3 regions of the Paraburkholderia sp. BR10141 genome follow, and region 3 is predicted to be linked to each of the others. Evidence: predicted binding sites of a transcription regulator. Region 3 holds the regulator's gene; each other region holds the start of a gene.

Region 1 (6,932 bases), on a different contig from region 3:
GCGAAACGCCGCCCATCTTTGCGCAGGCCGGCGGCGTGGATTTCGTCTACATTGCCAGCGAACCGCCCGCGCCGCAGGGTGAGGCCATTGTCGTGCACGAAGATTCGCCGATCCGCACGCCCGCCGACCTGCGCGGCAGGCGCGTTGCGTTCAACAAAGGCTCGAACGTGCACTATCTGCTCGTCAAGGCGCTGCAGAGAGCCAACCTCAAGTATGAAGATATCCAGCCCGTCTATCTCGCTCCCGCCGATGCGCGCGCCGCATTCACGAGCGGCAGCGTGGACGCCTGGGTGATCTGGGATCCCTACCTCGCGGCAATCGAACGCCAGGCGAAAGTGCGTTCGATCGCGAACGGCGAAAACCTCGTTCGCAATACACAGTACTACATAGCAAGCCGTAACTTTGCGAACGCACATGCGTCTGTCCTGCATGCGGTCGTGGAGGAAATCGGCGCCGTGGACGCCTGGGCACGCGACAACGTTCCGGCCGTTGCGGCTCAACTGTCACCGCTTGTCGGCCTCGACGCGTCGACGCTCGAACTCGCCCTCAGGCGCGCGAGCTACGGCGTGCAGCCAGTCGACGCGCCCACGCTCGCCTACCAGCAGCAAATTGCCGATACGTTCTCCGAACTCAAGCTGATCCCGAAGAAGCTCGTCGTCGCCGATGCGCGCTGGCAATCCGCCTGAGCGCGCTGACGCCCGGTTGTCGAGACATGGCAGCCGCGCCTGGCATCGCGCCAGGGCGGCCTTCCCCCGTTGCCCGGGCAAAACCGGCCTAGAAGCCGAGATCGGCGCCGCCAGGGCCACCCGCCGGCGCTTGCACCGCCTGGGCTTTGGGAGCCTCATGCACCGTGGCATCGGTCGTGAGCAAGAGCCCCGCCACCGAAGCCGCGTTTTGCAGCGCCGTGCGCGTGACCTTGGTCGGATCGAGCACGCCCTTTTCGACCAGATCGCCGTATTCGCCCGTGGCCGCGTCGTAACCGAAGTTGCCCGTGCCTTCCGCGACCTTCGCCGCCACCACGCTCGCTTCTTCGCCCGCATTGCTCACGATCTGACGCAGCGGTTCTTCCAGTGCACGCAGCACGATCTTCACGCCCGCCGTCTGGTCGGCGTTCTTGCCCTTCAGGTCGAGGATCGCCTGACGCACGCGGATCAGCGCCACGCCGCCACCCGGCACGATGCCCTCTTCCACGGCCGCGCGCGTGGCATGCAACGCATCGTCCACGCGGTCCTTCTTTTCCTTCACTTCGATCTCGGTGGCGCCGCCCACCTTGATGACAGCCACGCCGCCCGCCAGCTTCGCCACACGTTCCTGCAGCTTCTCGCGGTCGTAGTCGGAGGTCGCTTCCTCGATCTGCACGCGAATCTGCTTCACACGCGCCTCGATGGCGCCGGCTTCGCCCGCGCCGTCGATCACCGTGGTGTTTTCCTTGCCCACCTCGATGCGCTTGGCCTGGCCCAGCTCCTGGAGCGTGGCCTTCTCCAGCGTGAGGCCCGTTTCCTCGGCGACCACCTGGCCGCCCGTGAGGATCGCGATGTCTTCGAGCAGCGCCTTGCGGCGGTCGCCGAAACCCGGCGCCTTCACGGCCACCGTCTTCAGCACGCCGCGAATGTTGTTGACGACGAGCGTGGCGAGCGCCTCGCCCTCGATATCCTCGGCGATCAGCAGCAGCGGGCGCCCGGCCTTCGCCACCTGTTCGAGCAGAGGCAGCAGGTCGCGAATGTTCGAGATCTTCTTGTCGTGCAGGAGGATGAACGGATTGTCGAGTTCGGCGACCTGCTTGTCCGGGTTGTTGATGAAGTACGGCGAGAGATAGCCGCGATCGAACTGCAAGCCCTCCACGACGTCGAGTTCGTCGGCGAGCGACTTGCCGTCTTCCACCGTGATCACGCCTTCCTTGCCTACGCGATCGATCGCCTCGGCAATGCGCTGGCCAATCGACTCCTCGCCGTTGGCCGAAATCGTCGCGACCTGCGCAATCTCCTTGCTCGTCGTGGTGGGCTTGCTGATCTTCCTGAGTTCTTCAACGGCGGCCACCACCGCCTTGTCGATGCCGCGCTTCAGGTCGAGCGGGTTGAGCCCCGCCGCCACGTACTTCTGCCCTTCGCGCACGATCGCCTGCGCAAGCACGGTGGCGGTCGTGGTGCCGTCGCCCGCTGCGTCGCTCGTTTTCGAGGCGACTTCCTTGACGACCTGCGCGCCGATGTTCTGGAGCTTGTCGGCCAGTTCGATTTCCTTGGCGACCGAAACGCCGTCCTTGGTCACGACGGGCGCGCCGAAGCTGCGTTCGAGCACGACGTTGCGGCCCTTCGGGCCGAGAGTGACCTTGACGGCGTCGGCGAGCAGGTTCACGCCTTCGATGAGTTTGGTGCGGGCGATGTCGCCGAATACGATGTCTTTGGCTGCCATGATGACGTGCTCTCTCAGGTTCTCGCTTATTGATTGACGACTGCGACGATGTCTTCTTCGCGCAGCACGAGGAGTTCGTTGCCGTCGACCTTCACGGTCTGGCCCGCGTATTTGCCGAACAGCACGCGGTCTCCCGCGTTCAGGTCCGGCGCAATGCGGCGGCCGTCGTTGTCGCGGCGGCCCGGTCCCACGGCCAGCACTTCGCCCTGGTCCGGCTTTTCGGCGGCGCTATCGGGAATGACGATGCCCGACGCGGTGCGGGTTTCCTGGTCGAGTCGTTTGACGATCACGCGATCGTGCAGTGGGCGCAGGCTCATGGGTGGCTTCCTTGCGGTTATCTCTCGGTTATTCGCGGTGAAAATGGCACTCGCCTCGTGCGAGTGCTGATGGAAAACCGAGTATAGAAAGCCGGCGCGCGCCGCTCCAATAACGGATTGGCAGATCGATATCTCACGGAGGGGCTTATCGATATCGCGCGGAAGTGGAAAACGGAAAGGAGAGAGGAAAAGAGGAAGCGGAGCGGCGTCAGGCAACGCCGCTCCGGGGTCGTGTTACTGCCGCGGCGCCAGACCGCGAACGACCGACACGAGCGCATCGACCTCTTCGCACGTGTTGTAGAACGCGAGCGAGGGCCGCACGGTGGCTTCCAGACCGAAACGGCGCAGAATGGGCTGGGCGCAATGATGCCCCGCGCGCACTGCAATGCCTTCGCGGCTCAGCGCCTGCCCCACCTCTTCGGTGCTGTAGCCCTTCAGCACGAACGACAGCACGCTGGCCTTGTCGCGAGCCGTGCCCACGAGGCGCACGCCCGGCACCGGCGCGAGCACGCTCGTTGCGTAGGCAAGCAGATCGTGCTCGTAACGCGCGATGTTTTCGATGCCGACGCGGCTCACATAGTCCAGCGCGGCGCCCAGCCCCACCGCATCGGCGATATTGCCGGTGCCCGCTTCGAAGCGCGACGGCGGCGGCTGGAACACCGTCCGCTCGAACGTCACGTCCTGAATCATGTTGCCGCCGCCCTGCCATGGCGGCATGTTTTCCAGCACCTCGCGCTTGCCGTACACCACGCCGATGCCGGTCGGCCCATAGATCTTGTGGCCCGAGAACACGAAGAAGTCCGCATCGAGCGCCTGCACGTCCACCCGCATGTGCGAAATCGACTGCGCGCCGTCGACCAGCGCCTTCGCGCCCGCACGATGCGCAAGCTCCACAATCTCGTCCACGGGCACGACCGTGCCCAGCGCGTTCGACACCTGCGTGACCGAGACGATCTTCGTGCGGTCGTTGAGCAGTTTGCGGTACTCGTCCACCAGCACCTGGCCCGAATCGTCGACCGGAATGACGCGCAGCCTGGCGCCCTTGAGCGCGGCGAGCTGCTGCCACGGGACGATGTTCGCGTGGTGCTCGAGATGCGAGACGATGATCTCGTCGCCCTCGCCCACGTTCTGCACGCCCCAGGTCTTCGCGATCAGGTTGATCGCCTCGGTCGTGCCGCGCACGAACACGATCTCTTCGGGCGACGATGCATTGATGAAGCGCTGCACCGTCTTGCGCGCATGCTCGTACGCGTCGGTCGCTCTCGCCGCGAGCGTGTGCGCCGCGCGGTGAATGTTCGAGTTCTCGTGCGCGTAGAAGTACGCGAGGCGATCGATCACGGCCTGCGGCTTGTGCGTCGTCGCGGCGTTGTCGAACCACACCAACGGCTTACCGTTCACGCGCTCCTGGAGGATCGGGAAGTCGCGGCGCACCGCATTGACATCGAAAGGCGGATGCGCGCCGCGCAACGGCACCCCCTGGCTCACGCCTGGCGCCGCTGCCCGTTCGTCGAGGAAATATCGCGCGGGGCCGCCGCTTGCATCGTAGTCCCGATGATCGAGGGTCAGCAGGCCACGCAGCGCATCGTCGCCCGGCAAGCCGAACGCCTCCGGCGTAGGGAGCCCGTGCACCGGCACCTCGATATCGCGCGCCGTATCGCGCCAGCCGTTGCCCGCCGTTTCCGTGAAGTAGAACGGCGAACGCTCGCTCGTCGTGGCTCGCACTGGCTCGGACGGCTCGGCCACCGCGTAAGCCTGTGGCACGCCAAGCAGCGAGCCGCCCGCGCGCGGCTCCAGCGCCGGTGCGACCGTCACCGCGTTGTCGGGCAGTCCGTTCGCCGCCGCCGCGTGCGGCGCGAGCGCGGGTACGCGATTGCCGAGCGAAAGCACGTGCGTGGGCGCGGAAGGCGCGAGATTCAAGCCCGGTGCCTTGCCTTGCGGCGGCGCGAAGCCCGGCACGCCCGTGCCGGTGCCGCCCGGACCCGCGAGCGGTGAGCCCGCCGGCGCCGGATTGCTGACCGAGGCAAGTATCGGCGCGGCCGCGGGCAAGGCGGACGGCACGCCGCCTACCGCGCCGCTACCTGCCGCGACGCCGGGCGCGCCTGCGCCGCCCGGCAACGTGCTGAAGAACTCGTTGGCGAGCCGCGCGAGCGTGGCGGGATCCGGCAGTCCGCCCGGCAACGGCGGATGCGCGATCTCCGTTGGGTTAGCGGTAGGTGTCAGGGTAGTCATGGTACTTGCCGATTTCCACGTCATCGAGCACAGCCAGCGCATCCGGCGAATGCACCGCCAGCGAGCAGTACAGCGAGATCAGATACGACGCGATCGCCTGGTTGTTGATGCCCATGAAGCGCACCGAGAGCCCCGGTCCCTGCTCGCCCGCCACGCCCGGTTGATACAGGCCCACCACGCCCTGGCGCTTGTCGCCCACGCGCAGCAACAGGATCTTGGTCTTGCCGTCGGCAACCGGCACCTTGTCCGAAGGAATCAGCGGAACGCCGCGCCACGTGAGGAACTGCGAACCGAACAGGCTGACCGTAGGCGGCGGCACGCCTCGCCGCGTGCATTCGCGGCCGAATGCGGCAATCGCGAGCGGATGGGTAAGGAAGAACGCGGGCTCTTTCCAGACCTTCGTGAGCAGTTCGTCGAGGTCGTCGGGCGTGGGCGCGCCGGTCAGCGGGAAAATGCGCTGGTCTTCCTCGACGTTCGCCAGCAGGCCGTAGTCGGGATTGTTGATGAGCTGGCTTTCCTGCAACTCCTTGATCGTTTCGATCGTGAGGCGCAGTTGCTCCTTGATCTGGTCGTGCGGGCTGCTGTAGAGGTCGGAAATCCGCGTGTGTACGTCGAGCACCGTGCTCACCGCGTTGAGGAAGTACTCGCGCGGCTGCTCTTCGTAAGGCACAAATGTCGTGGGCAGCGTGCCTTCGTCCTCGCGCGCCGTGCAGGCGGCACGCACTGCTTCGGGGTCCTTAACGCGGTTCAGACGATAAATACCGGCTTCGACCGGCACCCATTGCAGCAGGTGCGTAAGCCAGCGCGGCGTGATCGTGGAAAGCTGCGGGACGGTTTTGGTGGCATTCGCCAGTTGCCGCGCGGCGTTATCGCCAAGCGCGGTCTGGCCGCTCTGAATCGAGGACATGAACGAGGGCTCCGGTGACTTATAACGAAAACTGCTTTGCTTATGAAGACGGCTGATTATGAGGAGCCAATGGAGCCGGATCAACCGGCTATAGACGGCAGCGTGCGGGAAGCCTCAGGGCGACAACGGGCTGCCGGGAAGCGAGATCGCGGTCGGAGCGCCCGCGGCCCCACCCGCAAGCAGCTCCGCGATACCCAAGCCGAAAGCCAATGCAAGCTTTTCGACGGTGACGATCGAAGCGATGGCCGTGCCGCGCTCGATTTCGCCGACGTAGGTGCGGTTGAGTCCCGCATGTTCGGCGAGCCGCTCCTGCGACCAGGCCTGCGCCTCGCGCAGGCGGCGCACCGTGGCGCCGAAGTCATGGACGATGGCGCTCATCATGCCGCGCCCGTTGCGATGGCATCCGGCGCGGCGGTGCCGGGGCGTTCATGCGCCGGCGCGCGCACTTCGTGCCGGGAAATCGCCTGGGTGATATGCGCCCCCGCCGGCACGCTTTCGGTCAGCCAGACATTGCCGCCAATCACCGCGCCGCGCCCGAGCGTGACACGCCCGAGTATCGTCGCGCCCGCATAAATGACGACCTCGTCCTCGACAATGGGATGACGTGGCAGCCCTTTCTCGAGATTGCCGGCCGCGTCGCGGGGAAAGCGTTTTGCGCCGAGCGTCACGGCCTGGTACACACGCACGCGCTCGCCAATGATCGCGGTTTCGCCGATCACGACGCCCGTGCCGTGATCGATGAAGAACGCACTGCCGATCTGCGCGCCCGGATGAATGTCGATGCCGGTGGCCGCATGCGCCAGTTCTGAAATGATGCGCGCGAGCAGCGGCAAACCGAGCCGGTAGAGTTCGTGCGCGAGCCGGTGGTGAATCATCGCCAGCACGCCCGGATAGCAGAGCAGCACCTCGTCGACGCTGCCCGCGGCCGGATCGCCGTTGAACGCCGCGAGCACATCGCTGTCGAGCAATCCCCGGATGACTGGCAGGCGCTGCGAGAACGCACGCACGGCAGCCAATGCGCGTGCATCGATTTCGCCGTGATCGGTTTCGGCGTGGCGCGCCTTGTAGCG
Region 2 (6,932 bases), on a different contig from region 3:
GATCGAACCCGAAAACCCGGCGCTCAAGCCGCCGAGGGCCGTGCGGGGCGGGCGACGCGCGTGGTCCGCCACAAGCGTATCGGCGCGCTTCATCGGCCATCTTCACGCATCTTCACGCGCCCAACCAGCAAATTCGCTGTTGACACGCGCAGCCGCCCTGATTTACATTGGACGAATGCGTTCCTACCCGAACACCCTCCGAATTACCTTCGGCCGACTATCGGCCCTATCGCTACGCCTGGCCTAAAGCTGGTGTAGCGCCGCAACGACCCCTCCTCCGGTCACCGCGGTCCTCCCAAAGCAGTTCTCGCAGTACCCCAAATCCGCTGTATCTCTACAACTTGTCGTCTGCATTCGTCCGCTTACCGTTCGGACGAGTCGCGAGGTCAAAATGCACGTTGCATGGGCATCGTTCACGTCCGCTTTCGCCGCGCCGGTTACCGCCGTCACCGTGGCCGTCTTCTTCGCGTCCGAGGTTGCCGCCCGTACGCGTGAGGTTTCGCGCATCGTGCTCCGTCGCCAGCCCGCCAACCGCCCGCTGCCGACCACCATCGCAAACGACACCATGAAGAACGAGGCTCGTCATGTTGCGTAATCCCGCCGAGAAGTACCGCCCCTTCCCCGCCATCCGATTGAACGGCCGCAAATGGCCCACGCGCGCCGTCGAGCGCGCGCCGATCTGGATGAGCACCGACCTGCGCGACGGCAACCAGTCGCTGATCGAGCCGATGAGCATCGAGCAGAAGACCGAATTCTTCGAAATGCTCGTCGCGATCGGCTTCAAGGAAATCGAAGTCGGCTTTCCGTCTGCTTCGCAGACCGACTTCGATTTCGTGCGCAAGCTGATCGACGAAAAACGCATTCCCGACGATGTGACGATCGAAGTGCTCGTGCAGGCGCGCGAAGAATTGATTGCACGCACGTTCGAAGCGCTCGAAGGCGTGCCGCGCGCCATCGTCCACCTCTACAACGCGATCTGCCCGTCGTTCCGCAAGATCGTGTTCGGCCAGTCGAAGGAGGAAGTGAAAGCGCTCGCGGTCGAAGGCACGCGCATCATCCGCGCACACGCCGACAAGAACCCGCAAACGCACTGGATTTACCAGTATTCGCCCGAAACCTTCAGCATGACCGAGCTGACCTTCGCGCGCGAAGTCTGCGACGCGGTGGCCCAGACGTGGCGCCCGACGCGCGATCACAAGATGATCGTGAATCTTCCGGCGACCGTCGAAGCGGCGATGCCCAACGTCTACGCCGACCAGATCGAGTGGATGGACCGCAATCTCGCGTACCGCGACAGCATCGTGCTGTCGGTGCATCCGCACAACGACCGCGGCACGGCGGTGGCCGCCGCCGAGTTGGCGCTGCTCGCGGGCGCGGACCGGATCGAAGGCTGCCTGTTCGGCAACGGCGAGCGCACCGGCAACGTCGATCTCGTCACGCTCGCGATGAACCTCTACACCCAAGGCATCGACCCGGGCCTCGACTTCTCGGACATCGACGCCGTGCGCCGCGTGGTCGAGCGCTGCAACCAGATGCCCGTGCATCCGCGTCATCCGTATGCGGGCGACCTCGTGTTCACGGCGTTCTCGGGCTCGCACCAGGACGCGATCCGCAAGGGCTTCGCGCAGCAGCAGCCCGACGCCGTCTGGGAAGTGCCGTATCTCCCGATCGATCCCGCCGACCTCGGCCGCAGCTATGACGCGGTGATCCGCGTGAACAGCCAGTCGGGCAAGGGTGGCGCGACTTATCTGCTCGAGCGCGGCATGGGCTTCACGCCGCCGCGCCGCGTGCAGATCGAGTTCAGCCACGCCGTGCAGACCGTCGCCGATACGTCTGGCGAAGAGATCACGGGCGAGGCGGTCTGCGCACTGTTCGCGCGTGAGTACTTCGAAACGCGCGGGCCGGTTGCCAACGCCGGTTCGGGCCGCGTGCGCTGGGAAGGCCGTGATGTGGCCATGCCGGCTGCCACGAGCAGCGATGAGGCACATGCGCAAGCTGTGGCCGCCGCCATCGCGGCACTCGCCGGCGAGCACATTGAAATCACGTCGTTCGAGACTGAGCGCACCTCGCAGGGCGGTACGGCCGTGTTCGTCGGCGCGCGCGTGGGCGGCCAGCCGCTGCGCCACGGCGTCGGCGTGGGCGAAGACGCGGTCCATGCGTGCGTCGCGGCAGTGGTCAGCGCGGTGAACCGCGCGGCCTGGCCGCAAGTGGATCGGCGCGCGGCGGCCTGACGCCTTTCGCGCGTGTCGCGCGCTGTGCGCGAAGCAGTTTGGGTTTCAGCAGGGAAATCGGCGGCATTGTTGAGCGCCGGCGGCAAAACGGGCCGCCGGCGTGCGCCTGAAGCGCCTACACGGCGTTTCAGCGAGTGGACTTACCGGTCATCACTCGATCGCGCAACGCGTCGCCTGCCATGCGAGCAGACGCCAGTGGCCCCCTTCCTGCGTCTGGATCGCCGTATAGGCAATCGGAAAGAGCAGCGCACCGTTGTTCGCTTCCATCTCGATCAACACGCGGCCGGAGACCACGCAGGCCTCGTTGCCCGCGTGCAGCACGTCCTGCGACTGGATCTCGATCTGGCGGTAGCGGCGGCGGCCGGCCGTGATCGCGTCGATGAACTGCTGCTTGGTCTCGCGTTTGCCGTTGGTGTGGACGAAGGTCGCGTGATCGGACAGCAACTGGTCCAGCGACGTGCCGTCGCCGTCGACCATCGCGCGAAAGCGCTCGCGCTCAAGTCCGCGAATCGCATCGATCAGTTTTGCCGCCATCGCTCGAGCCCCTTGCGCGTTGGCCCGCGCCTGAGCGCAGATCTCCGCCGAAGATTTCTGCATACGTCTGGCTGAAATTTATACCAGGTTTTGGCACAAGGATACTTGCGATCAAAGACATCGCCTCCACCTATGGTGGATACGCCACGCGCCCGGTGAGAACTGCGCCTGGCGTAGCGACATCTCCGCGGCCGCGCCCGGATGTCGCAGCGCAGCACTTTCCGCTTTATCCGATGTCTATTTCTCAGATTGTGTGACAAGGTCCTGGCGCTGCGCGGCCGCTCGAACGTCGCTGATTTCACCCCTTATTTCCCGCGCACTTCGCGCCGGACGCTGTCCCGTACTAGAGTGTTCCTTCGGCCTGCCCCTTGCGCAGGCCAGCGCCGGGCGCCGGGCCCCGCCCTGCTTGATTGCCGGCGTTTAGTGTAATCTATCGATACAACCATTTCGATAGGAATCAAGGAACCTTGAAGCCCCTACAGACTCCAAGTATTAGCACTCGGGGATTCAGAGTGCTAACATCCACCGTGGAGTCGGTGTCTGACTTTCGCAAGATTCCTGAGGAGTTCGCTACGTGAGCAACGCAATGACCATGACCCTTCCGAGTACGCTGAGCCCGTCGTCGGCCAAGGCCGGGGGCTCATTGGCGCTCGCGAATGCTTCCCTGTTGCCCGGCCAGCTGGGCAACATCGACGCTTATATTCAGGCCGTGAACCGGATCCCGATGCTGACGCCACAAGAAGAGCGTCAGTTCGCGACCGAGTTTCGCGAGCAGAACAATCTTGAAGGCGCGCGCCGCCTGGTGCTGTCGCACCTGCGCCTCGTGGTGTCGATCGCGCGTAATTATCTCGGCTATGGCCTGCCGCACGCCGACCTGATCCAGGAAGGCAACATCGGCCTGATGAAGGCCGTGAAGCGCTTCGACCCCGAGCAGAACGTGCGCCTGGTGTCATACGCCATGCACTGGATCAAGGCTGAGATCCACGAATATATCCTGCGCAACTGGCGCATGGTGAAGGTCGCCACGACCAAGGCGCAGCGCAAGCTGTTCTTCAATCTGCGCAGCCACAAGCAGGGCCTGCAGTCGTTCACGCCGGAAGAAATCGACGGCCTCGCGCAGGAACTGAACGTGAAGCGCGAAGAGGTCGTGGAGATGGAAACGCGCCTGTCGGGCGCCGACATCGCGCTCGAAGGCCAGACCGAAGACGGCGAGGAGTCGTTCGCCCCGATCGCCTGGCTCGCCGACTCGCACAGCGAGCCGAGCGCCGTGCTCGCCGCACGTTCGCGCGACCGCCTGCAGTCGGACGGCATTGCGAGCGCGCTGGAAGCGCTCGACGCACGCAGCCGCCGCATCATCGAGGCGCGCTGGCTCAACGTGGACGACGATGGTTCGGGCGGCTCGACCCTGCACGAACTGGCCGACGAGTTCGGCGTTTCGGCCGAGCGCATTCGCCAGATCGAGGCGAGCGCCATGAAGAAGATGCGCACCGCCCTCGCCGACTACGCGTAAGCGTCGCCAGGTCTCACCGGCACACCGAAAACCCCGTTCCCGCGAACGGGGTTTTTCTTTTGCGCGCACCACACGCTGCGCACCTTCGCACCGGCCTCGCTGATTCCACCCTAAGATGATTTCGAGGTGGTGAGCCAGAGGCCGCGCCGCGGTCTGGCCTCGCAACGCGTTCGAGGGCACCCGTCGCCATGATCCCGGCATCCGGTCAACGCCAGCGCACATCGTCGCTGCTGCGCACGCGCATCCTCCAGTGGATGCGCGGCCCCACCTTCGCGCGCGATATTGCCCTCGTTCTCGCCGTCAAGCTCGTCCTCTTGATGGCGCTCAAATACGCGTTCTTCAATCATCCGCAGGCAGAAGACATGAACATGCCGCCTGCCGCTGTCGCGCAGGCCATCCTGGCCGTGCCCGAGTCTACGGCGCTCAAGCCGTCAGTGTCCCAATCCCCGACCATGCCGCCCCCGCGAGGAGACCGTCATGCCCACGATTGAATCGGTGGAACTCTCGCGTCTTCAGTTCGCCATCACCGCGCTCTACCACTTCCTGTTCGTGCCCCTCACGCTCGGCCTCTCATGGCTGCTCGTCATCATGGAGTCCGTCTATGTGATGACCGGCAAGGAGATCTACAAGGACATGACGCAGTTCTGGGGCAAGCTCTTCGCCATCAACTTCGCGATGGGCGTCACCACCGGTCTCACGATGGAGTTCCAGTTCGGCACCAACTGGTCGTACTACTCGCACTACGTGGGCGACATTTTCGGCGTGCCGCTCGCCGTGGAAGGGCTCGCGGCGTTCTTCCTCGAATCGACCTTTGTCGGGGTGTTCTTCTTCGGCTGGAATCGCCTGTCGAAAGGCGCACACCTCTTCACCACGTTTCTCGTCGCGCTCGGCTCGAACCTCTCGGCGCTGTGGATTCTCATCGCCAACGGCTGGATGCAGAACCCCGTGGGTGCGTCGTTCAACTATGAAACCATGCGCATGGAACTCACCAGCCTGTTCGCGGTGATCTTCAACCCCGTCGCGCAGGTGAAGTTCGTGCACACGGTTTCGGCCGGCTATGTGACGGCGTCGATGTTCGTGCTCGGCATTTCGTCGTGGTACCTGCTGCGCCGGCGCGACGTCGAGTTCGCGCTGCGCTCGTACGCGATCGCCGCGGGCTTCGGCCTTGCGTCCACGCTATGCGTGCTGATCCTCGGCGACGAATCGGGCTACACCGACGGCGTGGTGCAGCAGGTCAAGCTCGCCGCCATCGAGGCCGAATGGGAAACCGCGCCCGCCCCCGCGCCGTTCACGCTATTCGGTTTGCCTAACCAGAAGGAAGAGCGCACCGACTACGCGATCCGCATTCCCTGGCTGATGGGCATCATCGCCACGCGCTCGATCGACACGCCCGTGATCGGCCTGAAAGACCTGATGGGCCGCGCCGAAGTGCGCATCCGCAATGGCATGCTCGCCTACGCCGCGCTGCAAAAGATGAAGGAAGGCACCGCCGACACCGAAACGCGCGACGTGTTCGAGGCGCACAAGGCCGATCTCGGCTACGGCCTGCTCTTGAAGCGGTTCACGCCGAACGTGGTCGACGCGACTTCCGGCCAGATCAGGGCCGCGTCGCGAACCGCGATTCCGGCCGTCGCGCCGGTGTTCTGGTCGTTTCGCGTGATGGTGGGTCTCGGCATCCTCTTTCTCGTGACCTTCGTACTCGCCTTCTGGTTCTGTGCGCAGCGCTCGCTGCTCAAGGACAGCCGCCGCTGGTTCCTCGGCTGGGCGCTGGTGGCGATTCCGCTGCCGTGGCTCGCTGCCGAGTTCGGCTGGGTCGTCGCGGAAACCGGCCGCCAGCCGTGGACCATCGCGGAAGTGCTGCCCACGCGTCTTTCGGCTTCGAGCCTCGCACCCGGCGACGTGATGCTGAGCATCGCGGGCTTCGTGATCTTCTACACGCTGCTCTTCATCATCGAGATCACGCTGATGTTCAAGTACGCGCGCCTCGGGCCTTCGTCGCTGCACACCGGTCGCTACTTCCACGAGCAGACGGCCGCGCTGGCCACCAGCGGCAAGGTCTCGTGATCGCTGCAAGACACCGAAAGACGCGAGGAAACACGCCATGGACTACGCAACGCTCAAGTTGATCTGGTGGGTGCTGATCGGCGTGCTGCTGATCGGCTTCGCGCTCACCGACGGTTTCGACATGGGTGCGGCCGTGCTGCTGCCCTTCGTCGGCAAGACCGACGAGGAGCGCCGCATCGTCATCAACGCGGTCGGCGCGACGTGGGAAGGCAACCAGGTGTGGTTCATCACGGCGGGCGGCGCGATGTTCGCCGCGTGGCCGCTCGCCTATGCGGCGTCGTTCTCGGGCTTCTACTTCGCGATGCTGCTCGTGCTGTTCTCGCTGTTTTTCCGTCCCGTGGGCTTCGACTATCGCGGCAAGCGCGTCGATGTGAGATGGCGCCAGGGCTGGGACTGCGGTCTTTTCATCGGCGGCTTCGTGCCGGCGCTCGTGTTCGGCGTGGCGTTCGGCAATCTGCTCCAGGGCGTGCCGTTCGCCTACGACACGGACCTGCGCGTGACGTATCACGGCAGCTTCTTCGCACTCCTCAATCCGTTCGCGCTCGTCTGCGGACTGGTGAGCCTCTGCATGCTCACCGCGCACGGCGCGGCGT
Region 3 (6,932 bases):
GAACTCGCCGATGATGTAATCGATGATGCGCTGGTCGAAGTCTTCACCGCCGAGGAACGTGTCGCCGTTGGTCGAGAGCACTTCGAACTGCATTTCGCCGTCGACATCCGCGATTTCGATGATCGAGATATCGAACGTGCCGCCGCCCAGGTCGAACACGGCGATCTTGCGGTCGCCCTTTTCGGCCTTGTCCAGACCGAACGCGAGTGCGGCTGCCGTCGGCTCGTTGATGATGCGCTTGACTTCCAGGCCGGCGATGCGGCCGGCGTCCTTGGTGGCCTGACGCTGGCTGTCGTTGAAGTACGCGGGAACCGTGATCACGGCTTCGGTGACCGGCTCGCCGAGGTAGTCTTCAGCGGTCTTCTTCATCTTGCGCAGCACTTCAGCCGAAACCTGCGACGGCGCGAGCTTCGCGCCATGCGCTTCGACCCAGGCGTCGCCGTTGTCGTGCTTGACGATCTTGTAGGGCATCAGGCCGATGTCCTTCTGCACTTCCTTCTCTTCGAAGCGGCGGCCGATCAGGCGCTTGACTGCGTACAGCGTGTTCTTCGGGTTCGTGACCGACTGGCGCTTGGCCGGTGCGCCGACCAGAACTTCGTTGTCGTCCATGTAGGCGATGATCGAAGGCGTCGTACGGGCGCCTTCCGAGTTCTCGATCACCTTGACCTGATTGCCTTCCATCAGCGCCACGCACGAGTTGGTGGTGCCGAGGTCGATACCAATGATTTTGCCCATTTTTGTCAAATCTCCAGAATTTGGTCGCTGTGCGGACGCCGCTTTCGCGCTGCGCAGGTAACTACATGCTCGAGCCGCGTTTTCCCTTGTGCGCGGCTGGCGTCCACTTCAATACGGAACTACTGCCCAAATAAGTGCCGCTACGGCGATTTCAAGGGGTTTGGGCTATGCGTTCCATCATTTTTTTTAATCGCAGGGCCTTTGGGTTTCCTTTGGGTTCCTTCAGGCCACCGCATTACTTACATCTTTCTTACTTCGGTGCCGAAACGGTCACGAGCGCCGGACGCAGTACGCGGTCGGCGATCACATAGCCCTTTTGCAGCACGCTGACCACCGTGTTCGCTTCCTGCTCGGACGGGACCATCGAGATGGCCTGGTGACGGTGCGGGTCGAACTTCTCGCCCACGGGGTTGATCGCGAGGACCTTGCCCTTCTCGAGCGCGCCGGTGAGCTGCTTGAGCGTGAGTTCGACGCCTTCGTTGACCTTGGCGAGGTCGTCCGAGTTATGGGCGAGAGCGGCTTCGAGGCTGTCCATCACCGGCAGCAGATGCTCGGCGAAGTTTTCGATCGCGAACTTGTGCGCCTTGGCGACGTCTTCCTGCGCGCGGCGGCGTACGTTCTCGGTCTCGGCCTTGGCGCGGACGAAGGCGTCCTGCAATTCGGCGACTTTCGCTTGGGCTTCGGCCAGTGCGGCCTCGGCAAGCGCCGCTGCGTTCTGGTCCACGCCGCCTTGGGCTGCCTGCTCGGCCGCTTCAGCCGTCTGGGGCTGGGCTGCCTGCGACGCCTCGTCCGCGGGCGTGGGGTTCTGGCTCGTCGGGTTCTCTTGCGTGTTTTCCATGTCGCTGAACGTCGTTGAATAGTGAAAAAGGGAACAAAGCTTCGGGCGCCATGACGCCGGCCGCTCTACTGCGCCTGGGCCGTTGCGCCGACGCGACAGAGGCTTCGGACATCGCGAGAGCACATGGGTGCCGGATCGCTTGTTTCAAGAGGCGCTTGCGGCTTTTTTATACAGAAAATCAAGCCACGCAATCGCCCGTAACAATCATTACTGCAGCGCCGCAAAAATGAAATTGAGTAAGGGACATCCCTGACCTACACTCAGGAACAGGTGCTGCTCATGACGCGTTTACCCTGAGCCCGGCACCGCACCGAATGGGCCCACGGACAGCACCTTTTTTAGCAGCAGCACCGCACATAAAAACGCTATCCGGGCCTCGAAACTGGCTGTTTTGCTGCGATCCCAAGGGGAGTACCGTGAAACTGACCTTTGCCATATCGGTGGTCGCGCTGGTACTCATCGCCGGGACTACGACCATCTGCATGTCGGGCGCCGTGAACGAAAACACGACGGAATACGGGGGCGTGCACGCTACGATGGAAGCGCTCTTCAACCCTCACGCGAAAATTTGTCGATAGTGCGGCGGTCGCGCTTGGTCGGCCTGCCCGGCAACACGGCAGCCGGTTCGCGAAAGAGCCGGCGCCGGTCCTGCTCCGCCGCGCGCCGCTCGCGCCCGGCTTCAGTTTCCGCATAGAGCGTCTGCGCGATGCTGGCGGGGCCGCGCATCTCGCAAATGCCCAATACCTGCACTTCCCAGACCACATGATCGATCTCGATTTCGACGAGGTCGCCCACGCGCACGTCCTTCGATGCCTTCACGGCGTCGCCGCCAATGCGCACGCGCCCCTTGCCCACGGCGTCCGAGGCGAGCGAGCGCGTCTTGAAGAAACGCGCCGCCCATAACCATTTGTCGATGCGCAGCCGCGCGCCAGGTTCGGTCGAAATCTTGTAGTTCATCAGAAGCTTTCCGGATGCGCCGCTCAGTTCACGCTCAGTTCACGCTCACTTCACTGGGTCAGGCCACTGCGCCAGCCGGCGCCGCGGCTTGCACGGGCCAGCCCTGCAGGTGCTGCGCAACAATCTCGCCCAGCGCCGCGATCCACGCCGGCGAGGCATTCAGGCATGCTATGCGGTGAAACTCCTTGCCGCCGCCGTGCAGGAACTCGTCGCGCACTTCCATGCCGATTTCCTCGATGGTTTCCAGGCAATCCGCCGTGAAACCGGGGCAGAACACGTCCGCACGGTGCACGCCGCCCGCGCCCAGTTCCCGCAGCGTGGGCGCCGTGTATGGCTGGAGCCATTGCGCCCGCCCAAAGCGCGACTGGAAGGTCACCCGGCATTCGACCGGCGTTAGCTCCAGCGCGTGCATGAGGAGCGCGGCCGTTTGCTGGCACTGGTCGTGGTACGGGTCGCCCAGATCGAGCGTACGGCTCGGCACCCCGTGAAAACTCAGCACGAGGCGGTCGCCCGCCGCGAAATTGGGTTTGCCGTGCGCGTGCCAGTACTGGTGCACCTGGGCCGCGAGCGCCGCAATATACGCCGGATGGTCGTGATAGCCGCGCACCGTGCGGATTTCCGGCTGGTTGCGCATGCGGCGCAGCGCGGCGAAGGCCGCGTCGAACGCCGTGGCCGTGGTCGACGCCGAGTACTGCGGATACATCGGCATGAGCAGGATGCGTTCCGCGCCCGCGAGCTTGAGCTGGTTCAGCATCGCCGGGATGTCTGGCGTGCCGTAGCGCATCGCGTAATCGACGAGGACCGTGTAGTCGTTGATTTGCAGCAGATGGCGCAGGCCGTCGGTCTGCTTCTGCGTATGCACGCGCAGCGGGGAACCCTCGGGCGTCCAGACCGCCGCGTACTTCTTCGCCGACGACCGGCCGCGAAACGGCAGGATCAGCGTGCGCAGGATGACCTGCCAGATCGGCGCCGGAATCTCGACCACGCGCGGATCGGACAGAAACTGCGCGAGATAGCGGCGCACGGCGCGCGGCGTGGGCGCGTCCGGCGTGCCCAGGTTGATGAGCAGCACGGCGACGCGATGCGCCGCGGCGGACTGCGAAGGCCGCTCCAGGTCGAAACGCATAGGCGATCAGTGGCGCCGCGCGAATGCGCAGCAACGGTTGCATGAAACAAGCATTATAGCGGGCGGTCCTGGCGGGCCAAACCGGACCCGCGACGCGGCGAGTGACCGCCGCGCGTTGGCCATTCGGCCGATGGCGCGCACCACGCCTTTCGAGGGATGATCGTCGGAAAGGCGGGGGTGCCCGATGCGGCGCTCAGTTCTGGCTGAGCGTGAGCGAGAGCAGCCGCGCCGTGATGTCGACGATCGGAATCACGCGGTTGTACGCCATGCGCGTCGGTCCGATCACGCCGAGCGTGCCGACGATCTTGCCGTTCACCTCGTAGGGAGCCGTCACCACGCTCATTTCCTCGATCGGCACGAGTTGCGACTCGCCGCCAATGAAAATCTGCACACCCTGCGCGTGGCTCGAGACGTCGAGCAGCTGCAGCAGGCTGGTTTTCTGGTCGAATACGTCGAAGAGCTTGCGCAGGCGCGCCATGTCCGAGGAAAGGTCGGCCACTTCGAGCAGGTTGCGCTCGCCGGAAATGAGCAAGGTGTCGCCGCTTTCGGGCTCTTCGGTGCTCGCGGTTACGGCCGCGTGCATGAGCGTGGTCATGTCGCCGCGCAGCGCGTCGATTTCCTCGCGCAGGCGGCGGCGCACCTCGTCGAACGACAGGCCCGCGAAGTGCGCGTTGATGTAATTCGAGGCTTCGATGAGCTCGGAAGGCGTGAAGTCGCGCTGCGTCGCCATGATGCGGTTCTGCACGTCGCCTTCGGGCGTCACGATGATGAGCAGGATGCGCTTGTCGGACAGGCGCATGAACTCGATCTGCTTGAACACGTGGCTGCGCCGGGGCGTCAGCACCACGCCCGCGAACTGCGAGAGGTTCGAGAGCACGCTGGCCGCCGCCGCCACCACTTTCTGCGGCTCGCCGGGGCGCAGCGTGGTCTTTACCGCCCGCGTGAGCGCGTCGTCGTCCGAACTGGGCTCGACGGTGAGCATGGTGTCGACGAACAGGCGATAGCCGCGCGGCGTGGGCACACGCCCGGCCGAGGTATGCGGGCTGGACACGAGACCCAGCTCCTCGAGGTCCGACATGACGTTGCGGATCGTCGCCGGGCTCAGTTCCAGGCCGGAATAGCGCGACAGCGTGCGCGAGCCGACCGGCTGACCTTCGGCGATGTAGCGCTCGATCAGCGTCTTGAGGAGGGTTTGTGCGCGGGGATCTAGCATGACTCAAAATTTTAGCCTAATGGCGGGTTGGCCGCGAGTGCGCCGCCAGGTCGGGCCCGACGGGCAGGCCCGCAGCGCGGGGCGGCCCGGTTTCGCCCGTTGCCGCCGGGCATGTTGCATGGCACATCGTCTGGCACATCGCGCGTTGTCATCGCCGTGTCACCGGCTTAGGGCGGGAGGGCGCGGCGCGCAAGGCCTGGCGGGCCGCGCCCGGCTTGCGCCAGGTTCTTTTCGTGACCTGACTATGGTGTAATGCCGGCATGCAGATCCAGAAGATCCAGAGCCAGTTCAAGACGGTTGCGCTCGTTGGGCGCAGCAATACGCCGGGCATTGCCGAGCCGCTGACGGCGCTCGCCCAGACCATTTCGAAGCGCGGCTTCGAGGTCGTGTTCGAAGCGCAAACCGCAGAGGAAATCGGCGCGCAAGGCTATCCCGCGCTGCAGCCGTCCGAAATCGGCGCGCGCGCGGACGTGGCCGTCGTGCTCGGCGGCGACGGCACGATGCTCGGCATCGGCCGCCAGCTCGCGCCCTACCGCACGCCGCTCATCGGCATCAACCACGGGCGGCTCGGCTTCATTACCGACATCGCGTTCTCCGAGATGCAGGAGGTCGTGCCGCAACTGCTCGCGGGCTCGTTCGAGCGCGAGGAGCGCTCGCTGCTCGAGTCGCGCATCACCCGCGACGGCGACCCGATCTACCACGCGCTCGCCTTCAACGACGTGGTCGTGAACCGTAGCGGCTTTTCGGGCATGGCCGAACTGCGCGTGAACGTGGATGGCCGCTTCATGTACAACCAGCGCTCAGACGGCTTGATCGTCGCGACGCCCACGGGCTCGACCGCCTACGCGCTCTCGTCGCAGGGGCCGATCCTGCATCCGCAGCTGCAAGGCATCGTGCTCGTACCGATCGCGCCGCACGCGCTCTCGAACCGCCCGATCGTGCTGCCCGACGACTGCAAGGTGAGCATCCAGATCGTGGCGGGCCGCGACGTCAACGTCAACTTCGACATGCAGTCGTTCACGGCGCTGGAGCTGAACGACGTGATCGAGGTGCGCCGCTCGCGCCACACGGTGCCTTTCCTGCACCCGGTCGGCTATAGCTACTACCGCACGCTGCGCAAGAAGCTGCATTGGAACGAGCACCCCTCGCTGCAGGGCGATCCGGAGGACTAAACCCGCGTCTTAGCGTGAAGCGCGCGCGTGCGTTGCCATGCAGCCAGCAGTCCCACGGTAGTCAAAGCCAACCCAAAAAAGCAGAACCAGACGCCATGCTTCGCCATCTCTCGATTCGCGACTTCGTGATCGTCGCCGCGCTCGACCTCGAATTCGATAGCGGTTTCACCGTGTTTTCCGGCGAAACCGGCGCGGGCAAGTCGATCCTGATCGACGCCCTCGCTCTCACGCTCGGCACGCGCGCCGACGCGAGCGTCGTGCGCACCGGCGAGGCCCGCGCCGACATCACCGCCGAGTTCGACGTGCCCGCGCATGCCGCGCTTTGGCTCGACGAGCAGGCGCTCACGAACGGCGACGGCGAGCACACGGTCATGATGCGCCGCGTGGTGGACAGCGGCGGGCGCTCGCGCGCCTTCATCAACGGGACGCCCGCCACGCTCGCGCAACTGCGCGAGCTGGGCGAAATGCTCGTGGACATCCACGGCCAGCATGCTCACCAACTGCTCATGCGCCCCGACGCGCAGCGCGAACTGTTCGACACGCACGCGGGCCTCACGGATCTCGCCGCCACCGTCACGCGCGCGTGGCGCGAGGCACGCGACGCGCGTCTCGCCCTGCAGAGCGCCATGTCGCGCGACCGCGAGCTGCAGCTCGAGCGCGAGCGCCTCGCGTGGCAGCTCGCCGAGCTCGACAAGCTCGCGCCGCAGCCGGGCGAATGGGAGGAAGTGAACGCGGAGCACGTGCGGCTTTCGAACTCGGCCAACCTGATCGAAGGCGTACAAGGCGCGCTCGCGGCGTTATCGGAATCCGACGAGGCGATGCTCTCGCAGCTGAACTCGATCGTCTCGAAGCTGCGCTCCCTCGCCGAAGTCGACGCCGAACTCAACGACG

Evidence for each region. Region 3 encodes HrcA, which represses chaperone genes, less so after heat shock. Its sites were predicted from a motif close to TTAGCACTCNNNNNNNNNGAGTGCTAA; they were not measured.
Region 1: ACOJB8_RS18670 (co-chaperone GroES) is a predicted target of HrcA. The motif match lies at 2,770-2,796, and genes of this name have one in related genera.
Region 2: rpoH (RNA polymerase sigma factor RpoH) is a predicted target of HrcA. The motif match lies at 3,258-3,284, and genes of this name have one in related genera.

What each region holds. Positions count from the first base shown of each region.
Region 1 covers NZ_JBMIQH010000012.1:137,965-144,896, forward strand. The annotation lists gene ACOJB8_RS18660 (sulfonate ABC transporter substrate-binding protein) at 1-686, shown strand, start outside; gene groL (chaperonin GroEL) at 775-2,409, opposite strand; gene ACOJB8_RS18670 (co-chaperone GroES) at 2,436-2,726, opposite strand; gene ACOJB8_RS18675 (family 2A encapsulin nanocompartment cargo protein cysteine desulfurase) at 2,961-4,955, opposite strand; gene ACOJB8_RS18680 (family 2A encapsulin nanocompartment shell protein) at 4,930-5,862, opposite strand; gene ACOJB8_RS18685 (helix-turn-helix domain-containing protein) at 5,977-6,240, opposite strand; gene epsC (serine O-acetyltransferase EpsC) at 6,240-6,932, opposite strand, start outside.
Region 2 covers NZ_JBMIQH010000004.1:298,314-305,245, reverse strand. The annotation lists gene ACOJB8_RS07965 (hypothetical protein) at 392-595, shown strand; gene leuA (2-isopropylmalate synthase) at 585-2,231, shown strand; gene ACOJB8_RS07955 (nuclear transport factor 2 family protein) at 2,382-2,765, opposite strand; gene rpoH (RNA polymerase sigma factor RpoH) at 3,340-4,275, shown strand; gene cydP (cytochrome oxidase putative small subunit CydP) at 4,464-4,766, shown strand; gene ACOJB8_RS07940 (cytochrome ubiquinol oxidase subunit I) at 4,753-6,339, shown strand; gene cydB (cytochrome d ubiquinol oxidase subunit II) at 6,377-6,932, shown strand, end outside.
Region 3 covers NZ_JBMIQH010000019.1:54,360-61,291, forward strand. The annotation lists gene dnaK (molecular chaperone DnaK) at 1-735, opposite strand, end outside; gene grpE (nucleotide exchange factor GrpE) at 986-1,573, opposite strand; gene ACOJB8_RS24560 (RNA-binding S4 domain-containing protein) at 2,123-2,530, opposite strand; gene hemH (ferrochelatase) at 2,589-3,656, opposite strand; gene hrcA (heat-inducible transcriptional repressor HrcA) at 3,850-4,869, opposite strand; gene ACOJB8_RS24575 (NAD kinase) at 5,130-6,041, shown strand; gene recN (DNA repair protein RecN) at 6,137-6,932, shown strand, end outside.